Regions from separate parts of the Cyanobium sp. LEGE 06113 genome, predicted to be linked through region 3. Evidence: riboswitches for the same ligand, from Rfam matches in the RefSeq annotation. Region 3 holds a riboswitch; each other region holds the start of a gene.
The links. Region 3 has a riboswitch for cobalamin ahead of IQ220_RS00165 (fatty acid desaturase). Riboswitches for the same ligand answer to the same signal wherever they lie in the genome.
Positions count from the first base shown of each region.

Region 1 (5,304 bases), 720 kb from region 3:
CCTGGCGATCGCCTTCGTGGTGGTGGGCGCCGGCATCCGGCTGGGGGGCTTCAGCTGAACAGGGGCAACGCCCGGCAGGGCCCACCCGCCAGCATGGGGGGCACTGCCCTCAAGCCATGCTGCTTCCCTGCCCCTTCAGCCTCATCAGCACCGCGGCCCTCGCCGCCAAGCGCCGGCCTGCAGGCCACGGTGCTGCTGCTGCTCACCCTGCTGATCAAGGCCCGCATCCAGATCAAGGCCGCCTCGGCCCTGGGCCTGTTCCTGCTGGCCCTGCAGACGCTGGGGTTCCTGGCCGTGGCAGGAGGTCTTGGCGCGCTGGCTGTAGGCGGAGCGGCTGTGGGTGGTGCGGGGCTGGCGTTCCAGCGGCGCTCCGGCCAAGCGGCGTGAGGGCGTGGCTCTTTGAGGGCGTGAGCGTTTGACCGAGCTCCCCCCCTGGCGCCCCCTGCTGCGGGCCGCCCGTGAGCGAGAAGGACGCTCCCCGGCGGCCCGCTGGCTGCAACTGGCCAGCGTCGCCGCCGCTGGAGGCTGGAGCAGGGCTGGCGCGAGGAAGACCTGAATCCCAGAGATCAGGTCTGTGGGATCAGGTCTGCGGCCGAATCGCCGCAGCAGGAGCACAATGGGAGCGGAGTGGTTTCCGAGCCTCTGGCCCGGAAGGCAACGAGGAAAGTCCGGTGCAACTCCGGCACTGTCCCGCAGCTGTGATGGAGAGACCTGCTCCTGAGTCAGAACGCTCGCCGCTTTGAGTTCTTTCCTGCCCGGCGCGGAAACCGGGAGAAACCATGCAACACCTCCGCTCCAGCCGCTCCCTCGGCCTTCTGGTGGCCCTGGCCACCGCCACGACCCTGCTGCTCGGCCAGCCGGCCCAGGCCCACAACGTGGCCTCAGGCGGCCTGGTGGGAGGCTTCCTGCATCCACTGGCGGGCACCGACCACCTGCTGCTGCTGATCGCCGTTGGCGCCGCGGCCTCCTACCTCTCGGCCGAGCTGCTGCTCTGGGGGCTGGCTGGCGCCCTGGCTGGAGGCGTGTTCGGCGCCATGGGCGGCGGGCTGCCTGGTGCCGAGCTGCTGGCGACCCTGGCCATCCCCGCCGTGGCCCTGCTGGTGCTGCGCAGCCAGAAGTCGCCGCTGGCGCCGGCCCTGGAGCTCTGCGGTGCCTGATCGCTGCAGCCGTGGCCGTGCACGCCATGCTCCATGGTCAGGAGGCTCCGGCCGGTGCCGCCTCAGCGCTGTGGTGGGCGGGTTCCTTCTCCGCCTCGGTGCTGGTGAGCGGCAGCAGCTATCTCGTGCTGCGGCAGCTGCCCAGCCGCTGGACCGCCGCCGTGGCCCTGCTGCTCGCCGTCGCTGGCGCGGCCCTGATCCTCGGCCCGATCGCCTTCGCTGCCCGCTGAACGCCGCAGAGGCGTCAGTTGGCTGACATCTGCACCAGACTGGCCGTGACGGTTCCAGTGGTTCACACCCTGGACGCAAGGAGGAAAGTCCGGTGGGGAGGGGGTTCTTGGACCCTCTGCGAGTCCGGCGCTGTCCCGCAGCTGTGATGGGGTTCGCTCCTGGGAGCACCCCTCAGTCAGAACGCTCGCCGTTGTGATCACCCCTCTCCCCCGGCGCGGACCGGGTTCCACGATGAGCCAAGCCTTTCTTTCCAGCCCTGGAAGCCACCCGCCTTCAGCCTGCCAGGGCCTGCCCGAGCGCTGAGACGCGCCGCAGACGTTCACGTCCCCAACAAGCACTCCAGGGCCGGACCGGGCCGGCGCCAGCCTCTGGTGTCCGCGCCGGCTGATCCGCTCGTGCCGTGATGCCCCCCTCGCCCTCCTGCATGACCACCGATCTCCGGCCAGCCGACTTCGTTCTGGCCCCCTATGCCCGCAGCAGCAACTGGCGCGGCGCCTATCAGATCCTCAGCGCCGTGGGCCCCTACCTGGCCTGCTGGGCCCTGGCCATCCATCTCGCCCAGCGGGCGCCCTGGGCCGTGCCCCTGCTGGTGATTCCCCTGGTGCTGTTCTCGCTGCGCTGCTTCTCCCTGATGCACGACTGCGGCCACCATTCCCTGTTCCGCAGCCGCTGGCTCAACCGGGTGGGGGGCTTCATCCTGGGGCTGGTGAATGCCATTCCCCAGCTGGCCTGGTCCAACGACCACGCCTTTCACCACCGCACCAATGGCGACTGGGAGCGCTATCGCGGCGTCACCGACCTGATCACCACCGACGACTACGCCCAGCTGAGTGCCAGGCAGCAGGCCACCTACGCCTTGCTGCGCCATCCGCTGATGGCCCTCCCCGGTGGCTTCTACTACCTCGCCATCCAGCCCAGGCTGGCGCTTCTCAAGGAGATCTCCCGGGCGGTCCGGGCCCAGGCCGTGCCGCGCTCGGCCGAGTTCTGGGATCTGCTGCTGAACAACGTGGTGCTGATCGCCCTGGTGGTGGCGGCCGGCCAGCGCTGGGGATTCGGCCTGGTGCTGGGGCTCTACGGCGTGACCCTCACCTTCTCGGCAGCCCTGTTCCTGTGGATCTTTTTCGTTCAGCACATCTTTGAGGGCAGCTACGCCCACAACACCGAGGGCTGGAGCCACATGCAGGGAGCTCTGGAAGGCACCAGCTATCTGCAGATGCCGGCCTGGCTGCGCTGGTTCACGGCTGACATCGGCTACCACAACATCCACCACCTCTCGGAGCGCATTCCCAACTACAACCTGCGCGCCGCCCACCAGGCCAATGCCCGTCTGCTGGCGGCTGTGCCCTGTCTGCGACTCGGCGACATGCTCAGTTGCGCCCAGTTCAAGCTCTGGGATCGGGAGACTGAGCGCCTGGTGCCCTGTCCGGAGCAGGTCGATGCCGTGGCCTGACTTGCCGGCTTGGCCAGGGCAGCCGTGGCGGGGACCGAGGTCCTGGCATGGGCAGGAATCCGCCTGCTCAGGGGCCTGGGAACCGCGCTTTCTGGAGCAGAACAGCCTGCTGATCGGCCATGCCGCCTGGGATGGTTATCGGCTCAGCGGCCGGGGTCTGCTGATCTGCCACCTGGCCGCTCCGCTCGAACCTGAGCACGACTGGCGCCTCGACGGCGTGCGGTTCAGCCGGCGCTATGTGGCGCGAAGCGAGGTGACCGCCCAGCTGCGCCACCAGGGGCTGGGACCGGCAGCGATCCGTCCGAGCCTGGGGGCCCTCGACAGCTACGACCCGGCCAGGGAGCTGGTGGTGCTGCTGAGTGGCCATGGCCCCGAGCTGATCGCCCTGCTCAGGAAGCTGCCCACGGCGCCACCGACCTGCTTTGAACTGGTGGAACGGCGCTGGAGTGAATTCGCCTGCGCCGCAGTGCCGTGACCCAATAACACCTGATTATGCGCATAAACGCGTAGAGTGATGACTTCGATGCGCTGCAGCCGCCATGGCCACCGCCCCCTGGCCCTTCGCCCTGCTGATGGCCCTGCAGCGGCGCCTGGTGTGGGCCATCCCAGCCGCCATGCTGCTCGGCCTGGCCTGGGGGGTGACCCTGCCCTCGGCCTGGCTGGTGAGCCTGGTGATGCCCCTCACCTTCCTGATGGTGTATCCGATGCTGATCGACCTGCGGTTGCCGCTGCTGCTGGGTGGCAGAGACCTCAGGCTGCAGCTCACGGCCCAGGCGATCAACTTTCTGGTGATCCCGTTCGTGGCCCTGGCGATCGGCCGGCTGTTCTTCGCCAGCCAACCCCTGGTGGCCCTGGGCCTGTTGCTGGCGGCGCTGCTGCCCACCAGCGGCATGACCATCTCCTGGACGGGGTTTGCCAAGGGCAACCTGGAAGCAGCGGTGCGCATGACCGTGGTGGGGCTGGTGCTTGGGTCCCTGGCCACACCGCTCTACGCCAGGGTGCTGATGGGCACAGCGGTGGACGTGCCGATGGCCAGGGTGTTCCAGCAGATCCTGCTGATCGTGTTCCTGCCGCTGCTGCTGGGGCAGATCACCCGCGTGGCGCTGATCGCCGCCAGGGGCGCGGAGCACTACAGGAAGGTGATCAAGCCACGGTTGGCCCCCTTCTCCACCCTGGGCGTGGTGGGCATCGTGGCCGTGGCCATGGCGCTCAAGGCGCCCCTGATCGTGGGCCAGCCCCTGCTGCTGGTGCGCATGCTGATCCCGCTGCTGCTGCTCTACGGCATCAACTTCGCCCTCAGCACCCTCGTGGCGCGCCGCTTCTTTCCCCGCAGCGACGGCATCGCCCTCGTGTACGGCACGGTGATGCGCAACCTCTCGATCGCCCTGGCCCTGGCGATGACGGCCTTCGGGCCCGAGGCTCCGAGATCGCCCTGATCATCGCCCTGGCCTACATCGTTCAGGTGCAGGCCGCCGCCTGGTATGTGAAGGCCACCGACCGCCTGTTCGGTCCTGCGCTGGCGGCGGAAGCCCCGGCCTGACGGGCCCGTGAGCGGTCCAGCTGCGGCTGCTTCCCCTGCGCCCCGCTGCCATGCCCTGGACGGCGCCCGCGTGCTGGCCGTGCTGCTGCTGATTCCCTTCCACGCCGCAGCGGTGTTCTACGCGGGCGATCTGGGCACGTTCTATGTGAGCAACCCCGAGAGCAGCGCTGCCCTGGGGGGCTTTCTGGTGCTGGTGCATCAGTGGCACATGCCCCTCTTTTTCTTTCTGGCGGGCTCGGCGAGCTGGTACTCCCTGCGATCGCGCGGTGCGGGGGCCTACCTGCGCGAACGCCTGCAACGGCTGCTGCTGCCCCTGGGGGTGGGCATCCTGGTGCTGGTGCCGCCCCAGGTGTACGTGCACGACCTGCAGAGCGTGGATTCAGCCCTGGGCTACCTGCGCTTCTACCCCCACTTCTTCGATGGGATTCGGCCGACGGGTCACTTCGAGTGGGCCCACCTCTGGTTTCTGGCCTACCTGCTGGTGATCACCCTGCTCTGCCTGCCGCTGCTGGGCCGGCTGAGTGCTCAGGCCAGCCCCAGCCCACCTGAAGGCGGTGCAGGCTGGCGGGTGAGCCTGGGCTCGTTGCTGCTGCTGGCCCTGCCCCTGATGCTCTCGGAGGCCCTGTTGCGGCCCCGCTGGCCGGGCTTCCAGAACCTCTACGACGACTGGGCCAATCTGCTGCTCTACCTGCTGTATTTCGTCTACGGCTACCTGTTCTGCCACCAGGGCGGCTTCTGGGTGGTGCTGGATCGGCGCCGCCGGCTCCTGGTGGCGCTGGCGATGGTGGGCATGGCGGTGTTCCTGGCCCTCACGCTCAGCGGCGCCACGCCCGCTGCGGGCGATGAGTCTGCTGCCGCCCAGCTGTTCCAGGCCTTTCGCGGCTGGAACAGCTGGTGCGCCGTGCTGGCCCTGGTCGCCCTGGCGC
Region 1 is NZ_JADEWM010000001.1:737,520-742,823, reverse strand. Features, by position in the region: gene IQ220_RS03860 (CopD family protein) at 1-58, shown strand, start outside; gene IQ220_RS03855 (hypothetical protein) at 94-387, shown strand; partial or broken gene IQ220_RS03850 (pyridoxamine 5'-phosphate oxidase) at 416-523, shown strand; cobalamin riboswitch at 612-754, shown strand; gene IQ220_RS15530 (HupE/UreJ family protein) at 780-1,157, shown strand; gene IQ220_RS15525 (hypothetical protein) at 1,169-1,387, shown strand; cobalamin riboswitch at 1,420-1,595, shown strand; gene IQ220_RS03840 (fatty acid desaturase) at 1,792-2,838, shown strand; gene IQ220_RS03835 (hypothetical protein) at 2,840-3,313, shown strand; gene IQ220_RS03830 (arsenic resistance protein) at 3,378-4,274, shown strand; gene IQ220_RS03825 (acyltransferase family protein) at 4,386-5,304, shown strand, end outside.
Region 1: another riboswitch for cobalamin. It lies ahead of IQ220_RS03840 (fatty acid desaturase); the one in region 3 lies ahead of IQ220_RS00165 (fatty acid desaturase).

Region 2 (5,304 bases), on a different contig from region 3:
CCAGCGCCACGGATACCGCCGCGAAGCCGATGGCCACCACCAGGGCCAGCAGGCGCCCCGCCAGGCGGATGCGGGGGCCGTTGCCGGCATCGAGCAGGCCCAAGCTGCGGTGGGCGGCCTCCGAGCCATGCAGCAGATGCAGTCCCACGGCGGCGGCGGCGGCGAGGTAGAGGGCCAGCATGGCCGGCTGGCGCAGCACCGCCTCCAGGACAGCCCGTTCGGCCCCCTGCGGAGGGCGCGGCCAGCGCAGCTGGCCCAGATGCACCGCCAGAAAGAGCAGCAGCCCCACGCCGCCGATCGCCTGGCTTCGGGCCGCCAGGGCCGCCAGCGGCTGGCCGCGACGGCTGCTGAGGCTGGCGCTGTTGCCGGCTCGGCGGTTGGCGATCACCTTGGCCAGCCCCAGGCCCAGATGCAGCAGCGCCGCAGCCAGCAGGGCCAGCTCCACCAGGGGCAGCCAGGCGGCGCGATGCAGACCGGCCGCATAGGCCTCAAAGCGCTCGGGGGCCAGCACCGCCGGCAGCACGCCGGCCAGATGCACCAGCAGGAACAGCACCAGCAGCAGCCCCGCCCCCGCCGTGCCCAGCCTCAGCGTGGTTGCGCCCATCCCCGTGGCCACCGTTGATCGGCTGCGGTGTTGAGCCCATGGTATGAAGAACAGCGCCCCTGACACCGCATCCACTCAGTACATTTGTACTAGTCTGTGGATTGACGATCCCCACGGCGTGGCCGACATCTCCAGGCGCCGCCCCAACAGCCAGGCCAGCTCACACGCCAGCGCCCAGGCCAGAGGCCAGGCCACCGCCCAGCCAGGCCTCAACCTGCAGCGGCTGCTGGTGCCCCACCCCGGCGCCACCCTGCTGCTGCGGGTGGCCGGCGACTCGATGCGCGATGCCGGCATCCGGCACGGCGACCTGCTGGTGGTGGACCGGCAGCTCGAACCGCGGGCGGGCCTGGTGGTGGTGGCCCTGCTCGATGGCGGCTTCACCGTGAAACGCCTGGCCGGCCGCGGAACCCGGCAGTGGCTGGAGGCGGCCCATCCCGCCTACCCGGCCCTGCCGCTGCACCCGCATCCCGCGCCCGCATCTGGGGGGTGGCCACCCATGTGATCCGCCGCTGCTGAGGGGGCCATGCCGACCAGCACGGCCATCGCCCTGATCGATGGCAACAACTTCTATGCCTCCTGCGAGGCGGTGCTGGAGCCCGCCCTGCTGGGCCGGCCGCTGGTGGTGCTCTCCAACAACGACGGCTGCATCGTGTCGCGCAGTGCCGAGGCCAGGCGGCTCGGCATCGCCATGGGCCAGCCCTACTTCCAGGTGCAGCGCCAGCTGGAGCGCCTCGGCGTGGTGGTGCGCAGCTCCAACTACGCCCTCTACGCCGACATGAGCCAGCGGCTGATGGCCACCCTGGAGCGCTGGGTGGAAGAGCTGGAGATCTACTCGATCGACGAGGCCTTCGGCCTGCTGCCCCGGCCGCCGGGCAGCGATCTCACCGCCTGGGGGCTGGAGCTGCGGCGGGCGGTGCAGCGGGAGCTGGGGCTGCCGGTGGCGGTGGGCCTCGCCCCCACCAAGGTGCTGGCCAAGCTGGCCAACCGCCTCGCCAAGGGGCAACCGGCCCATGGCCATGTGTTCGACCTGGGGGCCTGCAGCGACCCCTCCGCCTGGCTGCAGCAGGTGGCGATCGAAGACGTGTGGGGCATCGGCCGGCGCCTGGCCCGCTGGTGCCGGCTGCGGGGCGTCGCCCATGCCCTCGCCCTGCGCGACATGCCGAGCGGTGAGCTGCGCCAGAAGTGCGGCGTGGTGGGCCTGCGGCTGCAGCAGGAACTGCGGGGCCACCGCTGCCTGCCGCTCACCCTGGTGCCAGCGCCGAAGCAGGAAACCTGCGTGAGCCGCAGCTTCAGCCAGCCGGTGCGCACGGCCGCGGAGCTGCGCCAGGCGGTGGCCACCTACACGGTGCGGGCGGCCGAGAAGCTGCGCCGCCAACGGCAGCGGGCCGGGGCCCTGAGCGTGTTCGTGCGCAGCAACCCGTTCAACGGCACCAGCTTCTACAGCAACAGCGCCACCCTCACCCTGGCGCTGCCCAGCCATGACACCGCCGTGCTGCTGGCGGCGGCCCTGCCCCTGGCCGAGGCCCTGTTCCGTCCCCAGCACCCGCTGCAGAAGGCCGGCGTGCTGCTGCTGCAGCTGCAGGGCGAGGAGCTGCTGCAACACCACCTGCTGCAACCGCTGCCGCCGGAGCAGCAGCAGCGCCGCGCTGCCCTGATGGCCGCCGTGGACCGGCTCAACCGCCGCTACGGGCGCGGCACCGTGCAGTGGGCCGCCTGCGGACTGCAACCGCCCTGGGCGATGCGGCGCGACAGGCTCTCCCGGGCCGCCACCACGCGGCTGGAGGCGATCCCACGGGTGCTGGCGCAGTGAAAGGCGGGATCAGCGCTGCGGCCGGGCTCGTCGTGGGGCGGAACTCAGGGCAGCTGCGCCAGGCAGGCCTCGATCATCGCCGCCGTGACCGGAATCGTCTCCAGCTCATCGGCGTTGTCGAGGAAGGCGTCAAAGGAGGCGTAGCGACGGATGCAGGGAGCGGCGCCGGGGGCGCTGCAGGCGGCAGCCCAGTCGCCGTCGTCGGGCTTCACCAGGGCATAGGCCATCAGGGCCTCCTCCAGATCGCCGCCATCACCGATGCCCTCGCCGTGCCAGAGCACTTCGAAAAAGTCCATGGACGCGGGGGGAACACGGAGCACACCCAGGTTACTGAGCACGCCGGCCGCCCTGAAATCGGACACGAAACCTGAAGCGGGGCGAGAAAGAGCTGAGCCGCCGTGGGTATGCTCAGATTCAGAACGGTTCCGGCGGGGTTCAGCCGCCGGAGGCAACAGGGAAAGTGCCGTTGAAATCGGCCGCTGTCCCGCAACTGTGTTTCAGGGTCCCAGGACCCTGATCAGTCAGAACACCTGCCGTTCTTCACAACTCAACTGTCTTACCTGCGAGGTACAGAGTGAAGACCATGCCAGCAAAGCTGGCCAGCCTGTCGTTGATGGCTGCGCTCAGTTTCTGCCTTGTTCTATTAACGCCTGCCCCGGCGCAGGCGATGCACATCGCCGAGGGCTTCCTGCCGCTGCAGTGGGCCGTGGCCTGGTGGCTGATCTCGCTGCCCTTCCTGGCGGTGGGGCTGCGGTCGCTGACGCGCATCAGCCGCAGCCACCCGGAGCTGAAGCTGCTGCTGGCCCTGGCCGGCGCCTTCACCTTCGTGCTCTCGGCCCTGAAGATTCCCTCCGTCACCGGCAGCTGCTCCCACCCCACCGGCACCGGCCTGGGCGCGATTCTGTTCGGCCCCACGGTGATGACCGTGATCGGCAGCATCGTGCTGCTGTTCCAGGCGCTGCTGCTGGCCCACGGCGGGCTCACCACCCTGGGCGCCAACATCTTCTCGATGGCGATCGTGGGGCCATTCGTGGCCTGGGGCGCCTTTCAGCTCTTCAGCAGCAGCGGCCACAGGCGCCTGGCGGTGTTCGCCGCCGCCGCCCTCGCCGACCTGGCCACCTACGTGGTCACCGCTGGCCAGCTGGCGATCGCCTTCCCCGCCGCCAGCGGTGGGGTGATGGCCTCATTCCTGAAATTCGGCAGCATCTTCGCGATCACCCAGATTCCCCTGGCGATCACCGAAGGCCTGCTCACCGTGCTGGTGTGGAACTGGTTGCAGTCCTATGGCCAGCCCGAGCTCAAGACCCTCCGCCTGCTCCACCAGGAGAGCTGACCCCATGACCGATTCTGGAAAGCAACGCCCCCAGGGCAACTGGCTGCTGGTGCTCGCCGTGGTGGCCCTGAGCGCCCTGCCCGTGCTGGTCGTGCGCGGCGAATTCTCCGGTGCCGACGGCCAGGGCATGGACGCCATCAGCGAGATCCAGCCCAGCTACAGGCCCTGGTTCAACGCCGTGGTGGCGTTGCCCAGCGGCGAGGTGGAAAGCCTGCTGTTCGCCAGCCAGGCGGCCCTTGGCGCCGGTGTGATCGGCTACGTGATCGGGCTCTACAAAGGACGCGCTCTGAACAGGGGCGATGAGTCACCGGATTGACGCCCTGGCCTACGGCAACCGGCTGCGCTGGTTGCCCCCGGGCCAGAAGCTGGCCTTTGCGGCGGTGCTGCTGCTGCTGGGGCTGGTGGCACCTCCGCTGGTCCAGGGCCTGATCAGCCTCTGGCTGGCGCTCTGGATCGTGGTGTACGCCGCGATCCCGGCGCGGCTCTACCTGCCGCTGCTGCTGTTGCCGCTGGGGTTCGCCATCGCCAGCCTGCCGGCCCTGCTGCTGCAGGCGGTGCCGCTCGACGCCTTCACCGCCACCGCTCGCGGGGACGTGTGGCAGCAGCTGGCCCGGCCCCTGGCCGGCGGCTGGATGCTGTATGTGAGCCAGCAGGGGGTGGGGCAGGCCGCGCTGCTGATCAGCCGCTCGCTGGCCGCCAGCAGCTGTCTGATGTTCGTGCTGCTCACCACGCCCTTCAGTGAGCTGATCGCTGTGCTGCGGCGCCTGCGACTGCCGCCCCTGCTGCTGGAGCTGCTGGTGCTCACCTATGGCTTCATCTTCACCCTGATGGGCATCGCCAGCGAGCTGTGGGTGGCGCAGCAGGCCAGGGCCGGGAGGCGCGGCTGGAGGCAGCGACTGAAGAGTCTGGGGGTGCTGGTGGCCCAGTTATTGCATCGCTCCCTGGCGAGCTACCGGGGCCTCGCCATGGGCCTGGCGGCCCGGGGGTTTGACGGCGAGCTGCGGGTGCTGGCTGCAGAGCGACACCGGGGCTCGCCGCGCCATCAGCGAGAGGCCATCGCCGGCTGTGCCCTGCTCGGTGCCCTGTCCTTGGGGCTGGGGCGATGACTCCAGCGCAGCCCCCCGATGGCGGCAAGCCGGCAACAACCCTGCTGCGCTTCGAGGCGGTGGGCTTCCGCTACCCCTGCGCCCTCGAAGCGTGCATCAGCGGCCTCAGCCTGGACGTGCCCGAGGGGTGGCGCTGCGGCCTGATCGGCGACAACGGCTGCGGCAAAACCACCCTGTTCCTGCTGGCCAATGGCCTGCTGCGCCCTCAGCAGGGCCAACTCCGCTGGCGAGAGGCACCAATCCGCTACGCGCGCGGATCCCTGCGCCGCCTGCGCCAGCAGGTGGGGCTGGTGTTTCAGAACCCGGAACATCAGCTGGTGGCCACCACGGTGGAGGAGGACCTCTCCTTCGGTCTGGTGAATCTGGGCCTGGAGGAGGCTGAAATCCGCCGCCGGATGCAACAGGCGGCGGAGACCTTCGGGCTGGAGGCCTTGCTGGAGCGCCCCACCCA
Region 2 is NZ_JADEWM010000002.1:360,117-365,420, forward strand. Features, by position in the region: gene IQ220_RS05940 (succinate dehydrogenase) at 1-604, opposite strand, end outside; gene IQ220_RS05945 (LexA family protein) at 723-1,106, shown strand; gene IQ220_RS05950 (Y-family DNA polymerase) at 1,128-2,414, shown strand; gene IQ220_RS05955 (hypothetical protein) at 2,459-2,710, opposite strand; cobalamin riboswitch at 2,818-2,967, shown strand; gene IQ220_RS05960 (energy-coupling factor ABC transporter permease) at 3,028-3,747, shown strand; gene IQ220_RS05965 (energy-coupling factor ABC transporter substrate-binding protein) at 3,752-4,063, shown strand; gene cbiQ (cobalt ECF transporter T component CbiQ) at 4,047-4,853, shown strand; gene IQ220_RS05975 (energy-coupling factor ABC transporter ATP-binding protein) at 4,850-5,304, shown strand, end outside.
Region 2: another riboswitch for cobalamin. It lies ahead of IQ220_RS05960 (energy-coupling factor ABC transporter permease); the one in region 3 lies ahead of IQ220_RS00165 (fatty acid desaturase).

Region 3 (5,304 bases):
GATCCGGCCAATTCCGCCCTGTTCAGCGCCGGGCGCCTGGAGGTGGCCCAGTTCGGCGCCGGCGCCAGGGGCGCTGGATTCCGCTGCTGCCCTCCACCGCCCTGGCGCCCCAGCTCCCCAGCCACTACCAGCGCTGGGGCCTGAGCCAGGCCACGCGGCTGCCCGATCCCGACCGCCGCCAGCCCGGCGCCGTGGACCTCAGCAGCGATGCCGAGGTGAAGCGCTACCGCGAGCAGTTCAGCACCCTGGCCTCCCTCTACCCCGGCACAGGGGACGCCCAGCTCGGCGCGATCCTGATCGATGCCCATCTGGCCGCCAACGCCGTGGGGGCCACCGCCGCCGCCCGCCCGGAAGACACCGTGATCGATCCGGCCACGGGCGATCTGCTGATCGCTTTCACGGCGGGGGGAGCCGATCGGGAGGGTCGGGCCGACCCCGCCATCTTCTCCGGCCCGGCCGGGGAGCCCACCTGGCCCCATGGCTGGGTGATGCGGCTCAGCGAGAGCACGGCCAGCGCCGGCGGCTTCCGCTGGCAGATGGTGGCGGTGGGCGGCCTGCCCTGGGAGGGAGGCATGGGCTTCGCCAACCCCGACAACCTGGAGGTGGATGGGGCCGGCAACATCTGGGTGGTGACCGACCGCTCCTCCGGGGCCAGCCCCGCCGAGGCGTTCGGCAACAACAGTTGCTGGGTGCTGCCGAGGCGCGGGCCGGCCCGGGGCGAGGCCCTCTGCTTCGCCACCGGGCCCATGGAGTGCGAGCTCACCGGGCCGTGCTTCGACAGTGCTGAGCACACCCTGTTCCTGGCCGTGCAGCACCCCGGTGAAGTGCACGGCAGCCGCAGGGCCCAGGAGGTCAGCCGCCACACCACCGCCCTGGTGGATCGCGACGGGGCGGGTTTCGAGCAGGAGCGCTGGGTGCCAACCGGCTCGAACTGGCCCTCGGGCGTGCCCGGCAGGGTGCCCCGGCCTGGGATCGTGGCCATCAGCCGCCAAACCGGCGGGCCGCTGTTGCCCTGAGCGATGTCTCTGTTCTCCTGGCTGGTGATCGTGCATGCCCTGGCCGCCACGGTGTGGACCGGCGGCCACCTGGTGCTGGATCTGGGGGTGTTGCCCCGGGCCCTGCGCCAGGCCAGCGCCGCGCCGATCCGGGCCTACGAGGAGGTGTTTGAGCCCCTGGGGCTCACCGCCCTGGCGATCCAGGTGATCACCGGCCTGGCCATGGCCTGGATCTACCTGCCGGGCCTGCAGGGGCTGTTCAACCCGGCGAACCCGATCGCCGTGCTGGTCGGCACCAAGCTGCTGCTGCTGGCCGCCACCGTGGCCCTGGCCCTGGATGCCCGGCTGCGCCTCATCCCCAACCTCAGCGACGCCAGGCTGGGCCCCCTGACCTGGCACATCCGCGCCATCACAGCCCTGGCGATCGCCTTCGTGGTGGTGGGCGCCGGCATCCGGCTGGGGGGCTTCAGCTGAACAGGGGCAACGCCCGGCAGGGCCCACCCGCCAGCATGGGGGGCACTGCCCTCAAGCCATGCTGCTTCCCTGCCCCTTCAGCCTCATCAGCACCGCGGCCCTCGCCGCCAAGCGCCGGCCTGCAGGCCACGGTGCTGCTGCTGCTCACCCTGCTGATCAAGGCCCGCATCCAGATCAAGGCCGCCTCGGCCCTGGGCCTGTTCCTGCTGGCCCTGCAGACGCTGGGGTTCCTGGCCGTGGCAGGAGGTCTTGGCGCGCTGGCTGTAGGCGGAGCGGCTGTGGGTGGTGCGGGGCTGGCGTTCCAGCGGCGCTCCGGCCAAGCGGCGTGAGGGCGTGGCTCTTTGAGGGCGTGAGCGTTTGACCGAGCTCCCCCCCTGGCGCCCCCTGCTGCGGGCCGCCCGTGAGCGAGAAGGACGCTCCCCGGCGGCCCGCTGGCTGCAACTGGCCAGCGTCGCCGCCGCTGGAGGCTGGAGCAGGGCTGGCGCGAGGAAGACCTGAATCCCAGAGATCAGGTCTGTGGGATCAGGTCTGCGGCCGAATCGCCGCAGCAGGAGCACAATGGGAGCGGAGTGGTTTCCGAGCCTCTGGCCCGGAAGGCAACGAGGAAAGTCCGGTGCAACTCCGGCACTGTCCCGCAGCTGTGATGGAGAGACCTGCTCCTGAGTCAGAACGCTCGCCGCTTTGAGTTCTTTCCTGCCCGGCGCGGAAACCGGGAGAAACCATGCAACACCTCCGCTCCAGCCGCTCCCTCGGCCTTCTGGTGGCCCTGGCCACCGCCACGACCCTGCTGCTCGGCCAGCCGGCCCAGGCCCACAACGTGGCCTCAGGCGGCCTGGTGGGAGGCTTCCTGCATCCACTGGCGGGCACCGACCACCTGCTGCTGCTGATCGCCGTTGGCGCCGCGGCCTCCTACCTCTCGGCCGAGCTGCTGCTCTGGGGGCTGGCTGGCGCCCTGGCTGGAGGCGTGTTCGGCGCCATGGGCGGCGGGCTGCCTGGTGCCGAGCTGCTGGCGACCCTGGCCATCCCCGCCGTGGCCCTGCTGGTGCTGCGCAGCCAGAAGTCGCCGCTGGCGCCGGCCCTGGAGCTCTGCGGTGCCTGATCGCTGCAGCCGTGGCCGTGCACGCCATGCTCCATGGTCAGGAGGCTCCGGCCGGTGCCGCCTCAGCGCTGTGGTGGGCGGGTTCCTTCTCCGCCTCGGTGCTGGTGAGCGGCAGCAGCTATCTCGTGCTGCGGCAGCTGCCCAGCCGCTGGACCGCCGCCGTGGCCCTGCTGCTCGCCGTCGCTGGCGCGGCCCTGATCCTCGGCCCGATCGCCTTCGCTGCCCGCTGAACGCCGCAGAGGCGTCAGTTGGCTGACATCTGCACCAGACTGGCCGTGACGGTTCCAGTGGTTCACACCCTGGACGCAAGGAGGAAAGTCCGGTGGGGAGGGGGTTCTTGGACCCTCTGCGAGTCCGGCGCTGTCCCGCAGCTGTGATGGGGTTCGCTCCTGGGAGCACCCCTCAGTCAGAACGCTCGCCGTTGTGATCACCCCTCTCCCCCGGCGCGGACCGGGTTCCACGATGAGCCAAGCCTTTCTTTCCAGCCCTGGAAGCCACCCGCCTTCAGCCTGCCAGGGCCTGCCCGAGCGCTGAGACGCGCCGCAGACGTTCACGTCCCCAACAAGCACTCCAGGGCCGGACCGGGCCGGCGCCAGCCTCTGGTGTCCGCGCCGGCTGATCCGCTCGTGCCGTGATGCCCCCCTCGCCCTCCTGCATGACCACCGATCTCCGGCCAGCCGACTTCGTTCTGGCCCCCTATGCCCGCAGCAGCAACTGGCGCGGCGCCTATCAGATCCTCAGCGCCGTGGGCCCCTACCTGGCCTGCTGGGCCCTGGCCATCCATCTCGCCCAGCGGGCGCCCTGGGCCGTGCCCCTGCTGGTGATTCCCCTGGTGCTGTTCTCGCTGCGCTGCTTCTCCCTGATGCACGACTGCGGCCACCATTCCCTGTTCCGCAGCCGCTGGCTCAACCGGGTGGGGGGCTTCATCCTGGGGCTGGTGAATGCCATTCCCCAGCTGGCCTGGTCCAACGACCACGCCTTTCACCACCGCACCAATGGCGACTGGGAGCGCTATCGCGGCGTCACCGACCTGATCACCACCGACGACTACGCCCAGCTGAGTGCCAGGCAGCAGGCCACCTACGCCTTGCTGCGCCATCCGCTGATGGCCCTCCCCGGTGGCTTCTACTACCTCGCCATCCAGCCCAGGCTGGCGCTTCTCAAGGAGATCTCCCGGGCGGTCCGGGCCCAGGCCGTGCCGCGCTCGGCCGAGTTCTGGGATCTGCTGCTGAACAACGTGGTGCTGATCGCCCTGGTGGTGGCGGCCGGCCAGCGCTGGGGATTCGGCCTGGTGCTGGGGCTCTACGGCGTGACCCTCACCTTCTCGGCAGCCCTGTTCCTGTGGATCTTTTTCGTTCAGCACATCTTTGAGGGCAGCTACGCCCACAACACCGAGGGCTGGAGCCACATGCAGGGAGCTCTGGAAGGCACCAGCTATCTGCAGATGCCGGCCTGGCTGCGCTGGTTCACGGCTGACATCGGCTACCACAACATCCACCACCTCTCGGAGCGCATTCCCAACTACAACCTGCGCGCCGCCCACCAGGCCAATGCCCGTCTGCTGGCGGCTGTGCCCTGTCTGCGACTCGGCGACATGCTCAGTTGCGCCCAGTTCAAGCTCTGGGATCGGGAGACTGAGCGCCTGGTGCCCTGTCCGGAGCAGGTCGATGCCGTGGCCTGACTTGCCGGCTTGGCCAGGGCAGCCGTGGCGGGGACCGAGGTCCTGGCATGGGCAGGAATCCGCCTGCTCAGGGGCCTGGGAACCGCGCTTTCTGGAGCAGAACAGCCTGCTGATCGGCCATGCCGCCTGGGATGGTTATCGGCTCAGCGGCCGGGGTCTGCTGATCTGCCACCTGGCCGCTCCGCTCGAACCTGAGCACGACTGGCGCCTCGACGGCGTGCGGTTCAGCCGGCGCTATGTGGCGCGAAGCGAGGTGACCGCCCAGCTGCGCCACCAGGGGCTGGGACCGGCAGCGATCCGTCCGAGCCTGGGGGCCCTCGACAGCTACGACCCGGCCAGGGAGCTGGTGGTGCTGCTGAGTGGCCATGGCCCCGAGCTGATCGCCCTGCTCAGGAAGCTGCCCACGGCGCCACCGACCTGCTTTGAACTGGTGGAACGGCGCTGGAGTGAATTCGCCTGCGCCGCAGTGCCGTGACCCAATAACACCTGATTATGCGCATAAACGCGTAGAGTGATGACTTCGATGCGCTGCAGCCGCCATGGCCACCGCCCCCTGGCCCTTCGCCCTGCTGATGGCCCTGCAGCGGCGCCTGGTGTGGGCCATCCCAGCCGCCATGCTGCTCGGCCTGGCCTGGGGGGTGACCCTGCCCTCGGCCTGGCTGGTGAGCCTGGTGATGCCCCTCACCTTCCTGATGGTGTATCCGATGCTGATCGACCTGCGGTTGCCGCTGCTGCTGGGTGGCAGAGACCTCAGGCTGCAGCTCACGGCCCAGGCGATCAACTTTCTGGTGATCCCGTTCGTGGCCCTGGCGATCGGCCGGCTGTTCTTCGCCAGCCAACCCCTGGTGGCCCTGGGCCTGTTGCTGGCGGCGCTGCTGCCCACCAGCGGCATGACCATCTCCTGGACGGGGTTTGCCAAGGGCAACCTGGAAGCAGCGGTGCGCATGACCGTGGTGGGGCTGGTGCTTGGGTCCCTGGCCACACCGCTCTACGCCAGGGTGCTGATGGGCACAGCGGTGGACGTGCCGATGGCCAGGGTGTTCCAGCAGATCCTG
Region 3 is NZ_JADEWM010000001.1:21,734-27,037, forward strand. Features, by position in the region: gene IQ220_RS16270 (PhoX family phosphatase) at 1-144, shown strand, start outside; gene IQ220_RS16275 (alkaline phosphatase PhoX) at 102-1,016, shown strand; gene IQ220_RS00145 (CopD family protein) at 1,020-1,469, shown strand; gene IQ220_RS00150 (hypothetical protein) at 1,505-1,798, shown strand; partial or broken gene IQ220_RS00155 (pyridoxamine 5'-phosphate oxidase) at 1,827-1,934, shown strand; cobalamin riboswitch at 2,023-2,165, shown strand; gene IQ220_RS15410 (HupE/UreJ family protein) at 2,191-2,568, shown strand; gene IQ220_RS15415 (hypothetical protein) at 2,580-2,798, shown strand; cobalamin riboswitch at 2,831-3,006, shown strand; gene IQ220_RS00165 (fatty acid desaturase) at 3,203-4,249, shown strand; gene IQ220_RS00170 (hypothetical protein) at 4,251-4,724, shown strand; gene IQ220_RS00175 (arsenic resistance protein) at 4,789-5,304, shown strand, end outside.